Regions from separate parts of the Massilimicrobiota sp. An142 genome, predicted to be linked through region 2. Evidence: a T-box and tRNA genes for the amino acid it is inferred to sense, from the RefSeq annotation. Region 2 holds a T-box; the other regions hold tRNA genes.

Region 1 (4,299 bases), on a different contig from region 2:
AGCACAGGATTTTATATTTATGATGTAGATAATAATAAAGTTTTGAGTAAATATCAAACTGTAGCTGTTAATGGAAAAACATATGTTCTTATGGATGCCCCAGATAATTTAGAAGCTATCCAAGATTTAAAAACAGTAACTATTAAAATTGGTGATGTTGAATTAAATGGATGGAAATTTGAAGATGAGGCTTTATCACATTACACACTTGTCTATTTAATGAATGAAGCTGGGGAAACTCAATTATATACATATGAAGATACTGAAGGGACATTACAAAAATATACTCCTGTTGAAGAAAAAAATGATAATACATTAACATATGTATTTATTGGAACAACAGCTCTATTTGTTGTATCAACTGCGGTACTTGGATATATGTATATAAGTTTTAAAAAGAAATCAATTTCTGCTATAAAAGATTATTATGAACGAAAAAATCAAGGGTAACCTTGATTTTTTAATCTTCAATATTCATTGATTCATATTCTTTAAGTGTTGTAATAATGTCATCATAGATTTTCTGATCAACATAATTAAGTAATTCATCACTAGAAACAAAACGATATTCAGTGTGTTCATGAGAGATTTGAACATGATCATTGGTTGGAATAGCTAAAAAGCCAATACCAACGGTTTGATAGTCAGGTCGAACGGCTGTAAAAGTATACACTGGTTTGATGATTCTCACATCTAAATTTGTTTCCTCTTTTAATTCTCTAATAAGAGCCTGGTGTGGTGTTTCACCATATTCTAATCCACCTCCAGGAAGTTCCCAAAAACCAAGTCCATCACTAGAAGGACGTACTCTTTTGAGAATCAGGATTTTTTGATGATAAATGACAATAGCTTTGACGGTAATATGAAATCTGATATTTTCCATATGTTTATTCCCTCCATTTTATATATCATATCATTTTTTTTACAAAAAGTATCGTTTTATTAAAAATGTTTGCTATAATAATTGAGAGGTGATTTTAAAATGATTGATTTTTTAGAAGAAGTCTATAAAAGAAAAGATAAAATGATAGAAGATATACAGACATTATGTAAAATACCATCTATTTTAGATGAAACAACAGCTAACGAAGGACAACCATTTGGAAAAGCATGTCGTGATGCGTTAGATGCTATGTTAGAAATAGGTGAGAGAGATGGATTTGTTTGTGAAAATGTTGATGGTTATGCAGGACATATTGATATAGGGGAGGGAGAAGAAACTTTTGGTATTTTAGGACATTTGGATGTTGTGCCTTGCAATGAGAGTGGATGGAACAGTGAACCATTTGCAGCAACTTTAAAAAATGAAAAGTTATATGGGCGAGGAGTTGCTGATGATAAAGGACCACTCATTGCTGCATACTATGCTGCTAAAATTATTCATGAATTAAATTTACCTGTAAAAATGAAAACAAGAGTGATTTTTGGATGTAATGAAGAAAATGGTTCAAAATGTATGCAATATTATTTTACAAAGAAACCTTATCCTTCAATGGGGTTTACACCAGATGCAGAATTTCCTGTTGTCTATGGAGAAAAAGCAGGTGTTAATTTTAAAATAATTGGTGAAATTGAAAACGATAATTTAATAGGACTTTATTCTGGAAATAGAGCAAATATTGTTCCAGAAGTTTGTGAAGCTTATTTAACAGGTTCATATAAACAATATAGAGAATCATTTGCTGAATATTTATCTGCTCACCAATTAGATGGATATGTTGAAGAAGAAGGAAATCATACAAAACTTGTTTTGATTGGAAAATCTGCTCATGCCTCTACACCAGAATTAGGAATTAATGGGGCTGTATATATGTGTCATTATTTATCAACTATATCACAAAATCAATTAGTTCAATTTATTGATCAATATTTTTATAATGATTGTTATGGGGAAAAATTAGGTATTGCTTATACGGGATTAATGGGTCCATTAACAGTGAATTTAGGGGTTATCAATTACAAGAATGGACATGTTAATATGATTATAGACATGCGTGTTCCTCATGAAGTGACAGATGAACAGTTGACAGCAAAAATGCAAAAATGTCTTAACATTTATGGATTAAAAGAAACACATCATTTAGGAAAAGCTTTATATATAGATCCTCAAAGTGAATTGATTCAAAAGTTGCATAATGCTTATGTTGAATTTACAGGTGATCATAATCATCAACCACAGGCTATTGGTGGTGGCACATATGCCAAAACAATGCCTAATTGTGTTGCTTTTGGTATTGAATTCCCAGATAGTGATAATAAGATTCATCAAAATAATGAAGAAATTTCTATTGATGATTTAATGAAGGCAACAGCTATCTATGCAAAAGCTATTTATGATTTGATTAAGGAATAGAGTGAATTCTCTATTCCTTATTGCATAGAAATATGATTTTTGTTATAATATAAACACTAATTGCAGGCGTGGTGGAATGGTAGACACGCTATCTTGAGGGGGTAGTGGAAGTATTTCCGTGTGAGTTCAAATCTCATCGCCTGCACCATTTTTGTTTTACGCATCTGTGGTGGAATTGGTAGACACGCTATCTTCAGGCGGTAGTGGATTTAATCCGTGTGAGTTCGAGTCTCATCAGATGCACCAATTGATTGAGCATTGTTTATCAATGTGTTTTTTTATTATTGGAGGATTTTTATGAATCAAGAAATTATACAAAAAATGGCTGAAGAATTATCCATTCAAGAACAACAAATTCAAAATGTTTTATCTTTATTAGAAGAAGGAGCTACTGTTCCTTTTATAGCACGTTATCGTAAAGAAAAAACAGGTGGATTAAATGAAGAACAAATTAGAGAAATTTCAAAAGTATATGAATATCAGGTCAATCTTCAGGAACGAAAAGATGATGTTATTCGTTTAATTGATGAAAAAGGTTTATTAACTGAAGAATTAAAACATAATATTTTAAATGCTTCTAAATTAAGTGAAGTTGAAGATTTTTATAGACCATTTAAAGAGAAAAAGAAAACTAAGGCATCTATTGCTAAGGCAAAAGGATTAGAGCCATTGGCTCAATCGATTTTAAAATTACCTAGAACTTTCGATTTGGAAAAAGAAGCCCAAAAATATTTAAATGAGCAAGTATTAACTATTGAAGAAGCTATTCATGGAGCCAAAGATATTATTGCAGAACAAATAAGTGATGAACCACGTTATCGAAAATATACAAAAGATATGATTTATAAGACAGGTATGATCTCTTCTCATGTCAAAAAGAAAAATCCTGATCAAGAAGATGGGATTTATGAAATGTATTATGATTATCAGGAAAGGGTTCAGTATATTGCATCACATCGAATTCTTGCGATTAATCGTGCTGAAAAAGAAAAGGTATTAACGGTTTCTATTGATATTGATACAGATCGCTTTATTCAATATATTTATAATGGTGTTATGCGTAGACGTGAATCGTCGCTAGATACCTTTATTGAAGATACTGTTAAAGATGCATTTAAACGTTTGATTTTCCCATCTGTAGAAAGAGAAGTTCGTAATGAATTAACAGAAAAAGCACAGGAACAGGCATTAAATGTTTTTTCAGTAAATTTGGAAAATCTTTTATTACAGGCACCAATGAAAGATAAATATGTATTAGGGGTTGATCCAGCTTTTAGAACAGGATGTAAATTAGCAGCTATTGATCCAACTGGTAAAGTGTTAGATATTCATAAAGTTTTCATTACTATACCTAAAGATGATTACACTAAGGATGAAAAAATATTACTGTCTATGATTCAAAAATACCAAATTGAAATTATTGCTATTGGAAATGGAACTGCCAGTCGCGAAACAGAAAGCTTTATAGCGCAGTTTATTAAGAAATATAATCTAGATGTACAATATGTCATCGTGTCTGAAGCGGGAGCTAGCGTTTATTCTGCAAGTACAATTGCTAAGGAAGAATTTCCAGATTATCAGGTAGAAGAAAGGTCAGCTGTTTCTATTGCCAGACGTTTACAAGATCCTTTAGCAGAACTTGTTAAAATTGAGCCAAAGGCTATTTCAGTTGGTCAATATCAACATGATATGAATCAAAAGAAATTAACAGAACAGTTAGATTTTGTGGTAGAAAAAGTTGTCAATCAGGTAGGAGTTAATATTAATACAGCGTCTCCTTCATTACTACAATATGTATCTGGTTTATCAATGTCTACAGCTAAAAATATTGTGAAATATCGTGAAGAAAATGGTAAATTTACATCTCGTGAACAAATTAAAAATGTAAAAAAACTTGGAGAAAAAACATATGAATTGGCTGTTGGATTTTTAAGAATTCTATCTGG
Region 2 (4,299 bases):
TCCAAGTAACTGCCACATTTCTTCACAGACATGTGGAGCGATACAGCTTAACATTTTGACTAAGTTTTCAGCATATGGACGATAAACAGTTTTAGCTTTATAAGCTTCATTAACAAAAATCATCATTTGTGAAATAGCAGTATTAAATCCTAATGTTTCATAATCATGAGTGACTTTTTTGACAGTAGAATGATAAACAAAGTCTAATGAATGATCATTTTCATCACTTAATTTATCAGATTCTACAATCAAACGATACACACGATCCAACCATTTTCTAGCACCGTCAACACCTGTTTCACTCCATGGTTTACTTGCTTCCAAAGGTCCCATAAACATTTCATAAACCCTTAATGTATCAGCCCCATAAGTTTGAACAATATCATCAGGGTTAATGACATTCCCTTTAGATTTACTCATTTTTTCACCATTTGTTCCTAAAATCATACCTTGATGATATAATTTCTGGAATGGCTCAGGATGTGACAAATATCCTTTATCATATAAATAACGATTCCACATACGAGAATATAATAAGTGTCCAACAGCATGTTCTGGTCCACCAACATATAAATCAACTGGTAACCAGTAATCCAATAACTTTCTATCAGCAATCGCATGATCATTATGTGGATCAATGTATCGCATATAATACCAGCTGCTTCCCGCACTTCCTGGCATTGTACTTGTTTCACGTTTTCCAGCTTTTCCATTCACAGTGACATTCACCCAGTCTGTAGCTTTATCCAATGGTGATGCTCCACTCTTAGAAGGTGAGTAATCTTCTAATGGTGGTAAAATCAATGGTAATTCATCATCTGATAATGCAACGGAAGTTCCATCATCAAAATTAATCACTGGAATTGGTTCTCCCCAGTATCTTTGACGTGCAAAGATCCATTCTCTTAAACGATAATTCACTTTCTTTTCACCACAATGATGATCAGTTAACCATTGAATCATTGTTTCAATGGCATCTTCTTTATTCATACCATTTAAGAAATCAGAATTAATATGATTTCCATCCTGTGTCCATGCTTCTTTTGTGACATCTCCACCTTCAAGCACTGGAATAATTTCAAGACCAAATTTATTCGCAAATTCCCAATCACGATCATCATGAGCAGGAACCGCCATAATAGCACCAGTTCCGTATCCTGCTAAAACATAATCTGAAATCCAGATAGGTATTTTCTTTTGATTCACTGGGTTAATCGCATAAGCACCAGTAAAGACACCTGTTTTATCTTTATTTAATTCAGTACGTTCTAATTCAGATTTTGTGGCACAGACTTTCACATAGGCTTCAATCGCTTCTTTTTGTTGTGGTGTTGTAATCTTAGCTACCAATTCATGTTCAGGAGCTAACACACAATAAGTTGCGCCAAAAAGCGTATCACAACGTGTTGTAAACACAGTAAACTGTTCATCATGTCCATCAACTTGAAAATGCACATGAGCACCAATAGATTTTCCAATCCAGTTTCTTTGAATTTCTTTGGTAGATTCAGGCCAATCAACATCCTCTAAACCAGCCAATAATTTTTCAGCATAAGCAGGAATATCAATAACCCACTGTTTCATATTCTTTCTAATAACTGGGTATCCCCCACGTTCACTTTTTCCATCAATGATTTCATCATTAGCTAAAACAGTTCCTAATTCTTCACACCAGTTTACTGGAATATCCACATTTTTAGCTAAACCATCTTCATAAAGTTGTTTAAAAATCCATTGTGTCCAATGATAATAATCAGGATCGCAAGTAGAAATACATTTATCCCAATCAAATGAAAAACCTAACATCTTTAACTGATGTGTAAAAGTTTCAATATTATGACGTGTAAATCCTTCAGGGTGATTTCCTGTTTTAATCGCATATTGTTCAGCTGGTAATCCAAAAGCATCAAATCCCATTGGATGTAAAACATTATATCCCTGCATTCTTTTCATACGTGACATAATATCTGTTGCTGTATATCCTTCAGGATGTCCAACATGTAATCCTTGTCCTGATGGATATGGAAACATATCTAAAGCATAGTATTTAGGTTTTGAAAAATCCCAAACATCAGTATAGAAAGTCTGATGTTCATCCCAATATTTTTGCCACTTCTTTTCAATGGCTTGATGATCAAATGGCATCATTTATCCCTCCTTATAATATAAAAAGCCGTCCTTCTAAGGACGACTTGATCGCGATACCACCTTAGTTCATATATGGAATCCATATATGCTCTCAAAACTTTAACGCAGTTAACGACAAAGACTACTCTTTTCATCTTTGTATCTCCAAGGCGAGTTCATTGTCTAACCTGTCTATTTCCACCACCCATAGACTCTCTAAAAAGTATCAACAACTACTACTCCTTTTCATCGATTCTAAACACAGAATATTATATCATATGTTTATTATTTTGCAAATCTTTTCTTAAATTTTAGGAAAATGATACATAACAATAGCTCCAGCAATCGCAACATTTAAAGATTCGATGGCTTGAATAGGAATATATAAGTGAGCATCACATGCATCTAAAACAGCTTGGGAAACACCCTGTCCTTCATTACCTAACACAAAAGCCATTTTGTCTTGTGGCTGATAGTGATGAATAGGTTGTGCCTGATGTAATGATGTTCCATAAACTCTGACATCATTTTGTTGGAGTGACGTGATAGCTTCTATCAAATCCATTTGACAGATGGACATTTGAAAAAGTGCTCCCTGTGTTGCACGAATGACTTTATCATTATATAAATCCACACTATTATAGGACATGATAATTTGATCATAGCCCAGTGCTAATGCTGTTCTGATAATTGTTCCTAAATTACCAGGATCTTGAATATTATCCAATAACAGATAACGCTGATGATTGGTATTGAAAAGACGATGATGTGGTTTATGACAGATGGCCATAATAGGTTGTGGTGTCTTTGTAAAAGCGAGCTTTTCCATGACATTGGAAGATACATAAATCGTTGGTTCTTCAAATGTTTCATGAAGCGTTGTAATAATTGTTTCAATACAATTGGCTTTTTTAGCTTCTTCAACCAAATGATACCCTTCAATTAAAAATTGATCTTCTAAATCACGGTATTTCTTTTGTTTCAATTTCATGATTTTTTTTATTGTTTCATTTTGTATAGATGTAATCATGTATGCTTCTCCTTTAAACGTTTTTGAATTTCCTTATAACAAGGCATTCTTTGAGCTATTTCCTGATAAAACAAAGCAGAGTGATTAGGCTGTAAAAAGTGTACGAGTTCATGAAGAATGACATAATCAATAAGTTCTTTTTCCAAATGAATAAGTCCTAAATGAAAAGAAACACGATGATCACGATAATAACAGCTTCCCCATCGACTCTTATATTTTTTAATCTCAATCAAAGGCATATCTAAATCAAAATCATAAGCTAAATAAGCAATGATTTTCTCTTCAATGTAATCATGTAATATTTGACGACACATTTTTTCAATACATGTTTGTATATCACGATGATAAACATAAATATCCCGATGATGAAATTGACATTTTTTTATTCCTATATCATGTAAAACAATACGATATCGCTGATTAAAAATCAAGACATATCCATGATCACAATATTGAGCATAAGGCTGATAAGCATTGATTTGTTTCAGTATGCGTTTTTGATAAGTCTGTATTGTTTTTTCAATATATTCTAATGGTGTTCCATAAGGTGCACTGACAAATAACATTCCACCTTTAACACGCATACGTATATTTTTCATATACTTATATGTTAACTGATATGTTATCGTTTCACCATTTAATAAGATTTGATACTCTTTCATAAAACTCCCTGTATAAATCAAAATATTTATCCCATATTATATAAGAAAGGACTGATAAAATGCGTGAAGCACTTTTAATGAATCTCAAAGGATTTTCTCCAGCACAACTCCAAGAAACGATTGATGAAGGTATTGCTTCTCAAGAAGAAACAATTCTTGTTGGTTTAGGTGTTCTTTTTGAAGAATACTATAATTCTTTGGATCAGACTTCTAAACAACATTTTTTACAAAGCCTGAGTGCTCTTTTATAGACCATTTGATGGTCTTTTTTTATGAATATATAATTGTTTCACTTGTCTTAATGCAATAAACAGACATAAGAAAATAAAATTCCATTGAAATAAATCCAACATTGGAACAAAGAACAAAATAATCGCAATCAAGCATAAAACAAGAATAAATTTATATGTCAGAATATTTTCATAAGTATCAAATATGATTTTTGATATTTCAAAAATCATATAATCCAATAACCATAAC
Region 3 (4,299 bases), on a different contig from region 2:
ATTTTTCTAAGTTTACCATAAAAAAGCTGTTCATCTACTTCATTAACCAATACACCTAATTGATTTTTCTGATAATCTGTAATACGTTCAAATTCCTGAGCGTATTCTTCATATTTTTCCAGAACCTCTGGCATATTTTTAGAAATACTGTGGACTCTTCCTAAACGATATTGTAATGGCAGTGATTTAATGCCATTCATGCGATTTTCCACATCCACAATTAATTTCCTATATTTTCTTAATCTCATTCCCCTATAAAATAAAAGTAGTATTACAAGCGCAACAATACCTATACCTATAAAAATGAGATTACGTATACCTATTTGTTCAATCAATCTCACAATATTATCCATCATTTAAAATTCCTCTCTTTTCCTAAGTTTTATTTTATCATAAATAGAAAGGTATTTCATCATCTTTTTCCAAAATCCTACATAGACAAGAGATATACTGCCATCAAAAGAAAAAAGTATTGAACAAAATAACTGTCCAATACTTTGATATTGATCATCTTATCCTAAACGGTTGTAGTATTCAACGATAAGTGATTCATTGATTTCTTGATTTAATTCTGATCTTTCAGGTAATCTGATGAATTTACCTTCCATTTTATCAGCATCAACTTCAACAAATCCTGGTACATGTGTTTGAGAAGCTAAAGCGTTTTTGATAATTTCTAATGAACGAGAACGTTCTTTAACAGAAATAACATCTCCAACTTTAACTTGACAAGAAGCGATATCAGTTTTAACTCCATTTAATAAAATATGTCCATGGTTAACTAACTGTCTTGCTTGTCTTCTTGTTGTTGCAAAACCTAATCTATAAACAATATTATCCAATCTAGATTCTAGTAAACAGAAGAAATTGTAACCAGTAACTCCTTCCATTTTTCCAGCTCTTTTGAATGTGTTATGGAATTGTTTTTCATTAACTCCATACATATGTCTTACTTTTTGTTTTTCAGCTAATTGTAATCCATATTCTGTTAATTTCTTTCTTTTTTGACCATGTTGACCAGGTGCATATGGTCTTCTTGCTAATTCTCTACCAGTTTCTAATGTTGAAAAACCTAAACGTCTAGATTTTTTCCATTGTGGTCCAGTATAACGTGACATTTTCTTTCCTCCTATTGTTTTATTTGGCATAAAACAATAACATGCATAGATCAGTTAGGGTGTGTTTGTACTAAGTATTTCTCTTTGCAGCAAGATACTCTACATCCCTTTGTCACAAACGCATGGGCTAACCCTCTATGTGCTGCTATCATTTATTGCACTAATACATTATAACAAGCTTTTTTATATTGTCAAATATTTTTTTCAATATCAACAGAATATCTATTTTATCTTTATTTTCCATCCTCAAATCACGTTTTTATAGTCTCCATTCAAAAACACAAACCATTACATTTCATATTCATCATACATATAAGCATGTTTTAAAAATTCATAATCATCAAATAAAGCACCATTTGCAGTATCTACATCAAATGCTTCAAAAATAAAGTCATCCAAATTCAAACCTAAATCTTGAATATGCTCAACGAAAGCTTGTCTATCATGATAATACATATCCAAAAGTGAATGTTCATCTTCCCAAATACCAAAGCCTTCTCCAGCCATAATTTCTATATCATGAAGAGTTTGTACATTTGGGTGTTGTTCAATATCTTGAATCTGAATATCAAATATATAATCATCACCAAAATCATACCATAACGAAAAAGTATCTCCCTTTTTCAAATCTAGTTCATCTAAGAAAACATCTGATGCATAATCATCTAACATTTCTTCATCACATTGATCACAACCAAATTTTCCCTGATCAGTTATAAATGTAAAAAGATGAGTACCCTCTGCCTGAAATATGGTTAATATATAATATGCCAATTCATCTAAAGGCATATGATAAGGGATACGTACCTGGCGATGAATATACTTTTCTAACTCTCTAACCACAATACGACATATAACTGTTTTCTTCATTTCAGGAATGGCTTCCATCATATGTTCTAAATATTCCTGTAAAACACCTTCAAACAATTCATCCTGAAATTGAAGCTGATTCAAACATAATGTCATGGCTAACATAATACCTTTCTTTAAAAAATAAGGACTTTCATCTCCTGCTACATCTTCAAATTGACGAATAATATCTTTTAATTCATCAGATCCATTTAAAATAATATCATCATAAATATGATCAACACATTCAAAAATATGATTTTCTAACATATTTTTACACCTCCTGATTTTATTTTACAATATTTCCAAAATATTTATAGAATAACATATGTTTTTGATCTATTTTCTTCACTTTTTCGTCATTTTTTTGCAAGAATATTATCAAATATAGTCATTTTTTCTTTTATCCTGTCGAATTTTATATGAAAATCTATCACGCAAAAATCCTTGAAATAGCTATCAGTCAAACCAATTTCATCATCTTGTGTATAAAAATATGTATTGAGCCATAAAAAAATATCGAACAAAATTCTTTATCTTGTTCGATACCTTCATGTTAATGAAAAAGAAATCTTTTCCATGACTTTGTATTCAATTGGTGCCTGAGGTCGGACTCGAACCGACATGACATAGGTCGCAGCATTTTGAGTGCTGTGCGTATACCAGTTTCGCCACTCAGGCAAATCAAATTGCTTATTTATTATATTACATATCTTTTTAAAAATCAATAAAAATCGCAATTTATTTCATGATCATTATATATACCAATAGCCTGCAAATAACTATATATAATTGTTGGACCTACAAAACAAAAACCATGTTTTTTTAAATCTTTAGAGATTTGTATAGACAGATCATCACTTGATGGAACATCCTGTGATGTCTGATAATGATGTTGAACCGGTTGAAAATCAACATAAGACCATATAAAAGAATCAAAACTTCCATATTGTTTTTGAATTTCAAGAAAAGCTTTGGCATTCGTTATAATTGCCTTCATTTTTAAACGGTTCTTGATCAATCCTTCTGTTTGCATTAACTCATCATATTTTTTTGAATCATATAAGGCAATGCGATGATAATCAAAATGATCAAGAGCCTTATCATATAATTCTTCTTTTTTTAAAATAATATCCCAGCTCAGTCCTGCCTGTAAACCTTCTAAAACTAACATTTTATATAATTGCGTTTCATCATGTTGAGGAATACCCCATATATGATCATGATAAGCGATTAAACGCTCATTATATGCCCATTGACACCTTTTCATACCATCACCGTTTCTTATTTTAACATATCTTTTCTAGTTTACATAGACATTTTTCACTTGTATAATAGCATTGGTGAACAAAATGAATGAATTATTTAAAAATGAAATGAAAACAATATTAAAAGATGAATATGATGATTTTATACAATCATTACAAAAGCCTCCTGTTAAAGCTTTTTATTTAAATCCTTTAAAAAAGGATTGTTTACATTATTTCAATCAGGATGCTATTTCTCCCCATCCAGTTGTACCAGATGGATATTATTTTGATTATGAAAAATACCCACTAGGAAAATCTCCTTTTTTCTCTTGTGGTTTGTATTATATTCAAGAACCAAGTGCCATGCTTGTTGCTCATTTTTTAGACATCCAAAAAGATGATTATGTATTAGATATGTGTGGTGCTCCAGGAGGAAAGAGCTGTGCAGTAGCTAGTCGATTAGGTCCTCAAGGTTTAATGATTACCAATGATATCAATACATTGCGAGCCAAAATTCTTTCTGAAAATATTGAAAGGTTTGGTTTAAAAAATACCATTGTAACCAATTGTGATCCTATTCAATTTACAAAAATTCTTCCTGAATTTTTTGATAAAATCATTTTAGATGCACCTTGTAGTGGTGAAGGAATGTTTAGAAAAGATGAACAAGCTATCACAACATGGTCTCCTGAAAAAGTACAGGAATGTGCCTATATTCAACGACAATTGATTGATCAGGCGATGCAATTATTAAAGCCTGGAGGGACACTGATTTATTCTACCTGTACATATAATACAAAAGAAAATGAAGAACAGATCAAATATATTCTTGAACGATATGATTGTTGTTTAAAGCCACTCAAAAGAAGTCATGGAATGGCTAATGGCATTGGACTAGATGGAGTTGTTCGTTTATATCCGCATCATTATCAGGGCGAGGGACATTTCATTGCCTGCATTCAAAAAAATGGTCAGTCTGTATCTAAAAAATACAAGCCTATGAAACCTCATATTTCTAAACAAAATCAAAAACTGGTTGATGAATTTTATCAGAAATATCTCAACATTCCTACTCCTGATTA

Evidence for each region. A T-box is a leader RNA that pairs with one kind of tRNA and senses whether it is charged. The one in region 2 lies ahead of leuS (leucine--tRNA ligase), so its partner is inferred to be a tRNA-Leu.
Region 1: it encodes a tRNA-Leu, which carries the amino acid that the T-box ahead of leuS (leucine--tRNA ligase) is inferred to sense. The anticodon was not compared.
Region 3: it encodes a tRNA-Leu, which carries the amino acid that the T-box ahead of leuS (leucine--tRNA ligase) is inferred to sense. The anticodon was not compared.

What each region holds. Positions count from the first base shown of each region.
Region 1 is NZ_NFLD01000031.1:23,260-27,558, reverse strand. It holds gene B5E87_RS11875 (cadherin-like beta sandwich domain-containing protein) at 1-450, shown strand, start outside; gene B5E87_RS11870 (NUDIX hydrolase) at 461-883, opposite strand; gene pepV (dipeptidase PepV) at 983-2,353, shown strand; tRNA gene B5E87_RS11860 (tRNA-Leu) at 2,416-2,501, shown strand; tRNA gene B5E87_RS11855 (tRNA-Leu) at 2,514-2,599, shown strand; gene B5E87_RS11850 (Tex family protein) at 2,651-4,299, shown strand, end outside.
Region 2 is NZ_NFLD01000002.1:116,937-121,235, reverse strand. It holds gene leuS (leucine--tRNA ligase) at 1-2,145, opposite strand, end outside; T-box leader at 2,181-2,386, opposite strand; gene B5E87_RS01690 (TrmH family RNA methyltransferase) at 2,432-3,157, opposite strand; gene B5E87_RS01685 (M48 family metallopeptidase) at 3,154-3,819, opposite strand; gene sspI (small acid-soluble spore protein SspI) at 3,879-4,070, shown strand; gene B5E87_RS01675 (hypothetical protein) at 4,065-4,299, opposite strand, start outside.
Region 3 is NZ_NFLD01000001.1:133,477-137,775, forward strand. It holds gene B5E87_RS00700 (septation ring formation regulator EzrA) at 1-356, opposite strand, end outside; gene rpsD (30S ribosomal protein S4) at 513-1,118, opposite strand; gene B5E87_RS00710 (IS1096 element passenger TnpR family protein) at 1,407-2,237, opposite strand; tRNA gene B5E87_RS00715 (tRNA-Leu) at 2,564-2,648, opposite strand; gene B5E87_RS00720 (DNA-3-methyladenine glycosylase I) at 2,692-3,237, opposite strand; gene B5E87_RS00725 (RsmF rRNA methyltransferase first C-terminal domain-containing protein) at 3,320-4,299, shown strand, end outside.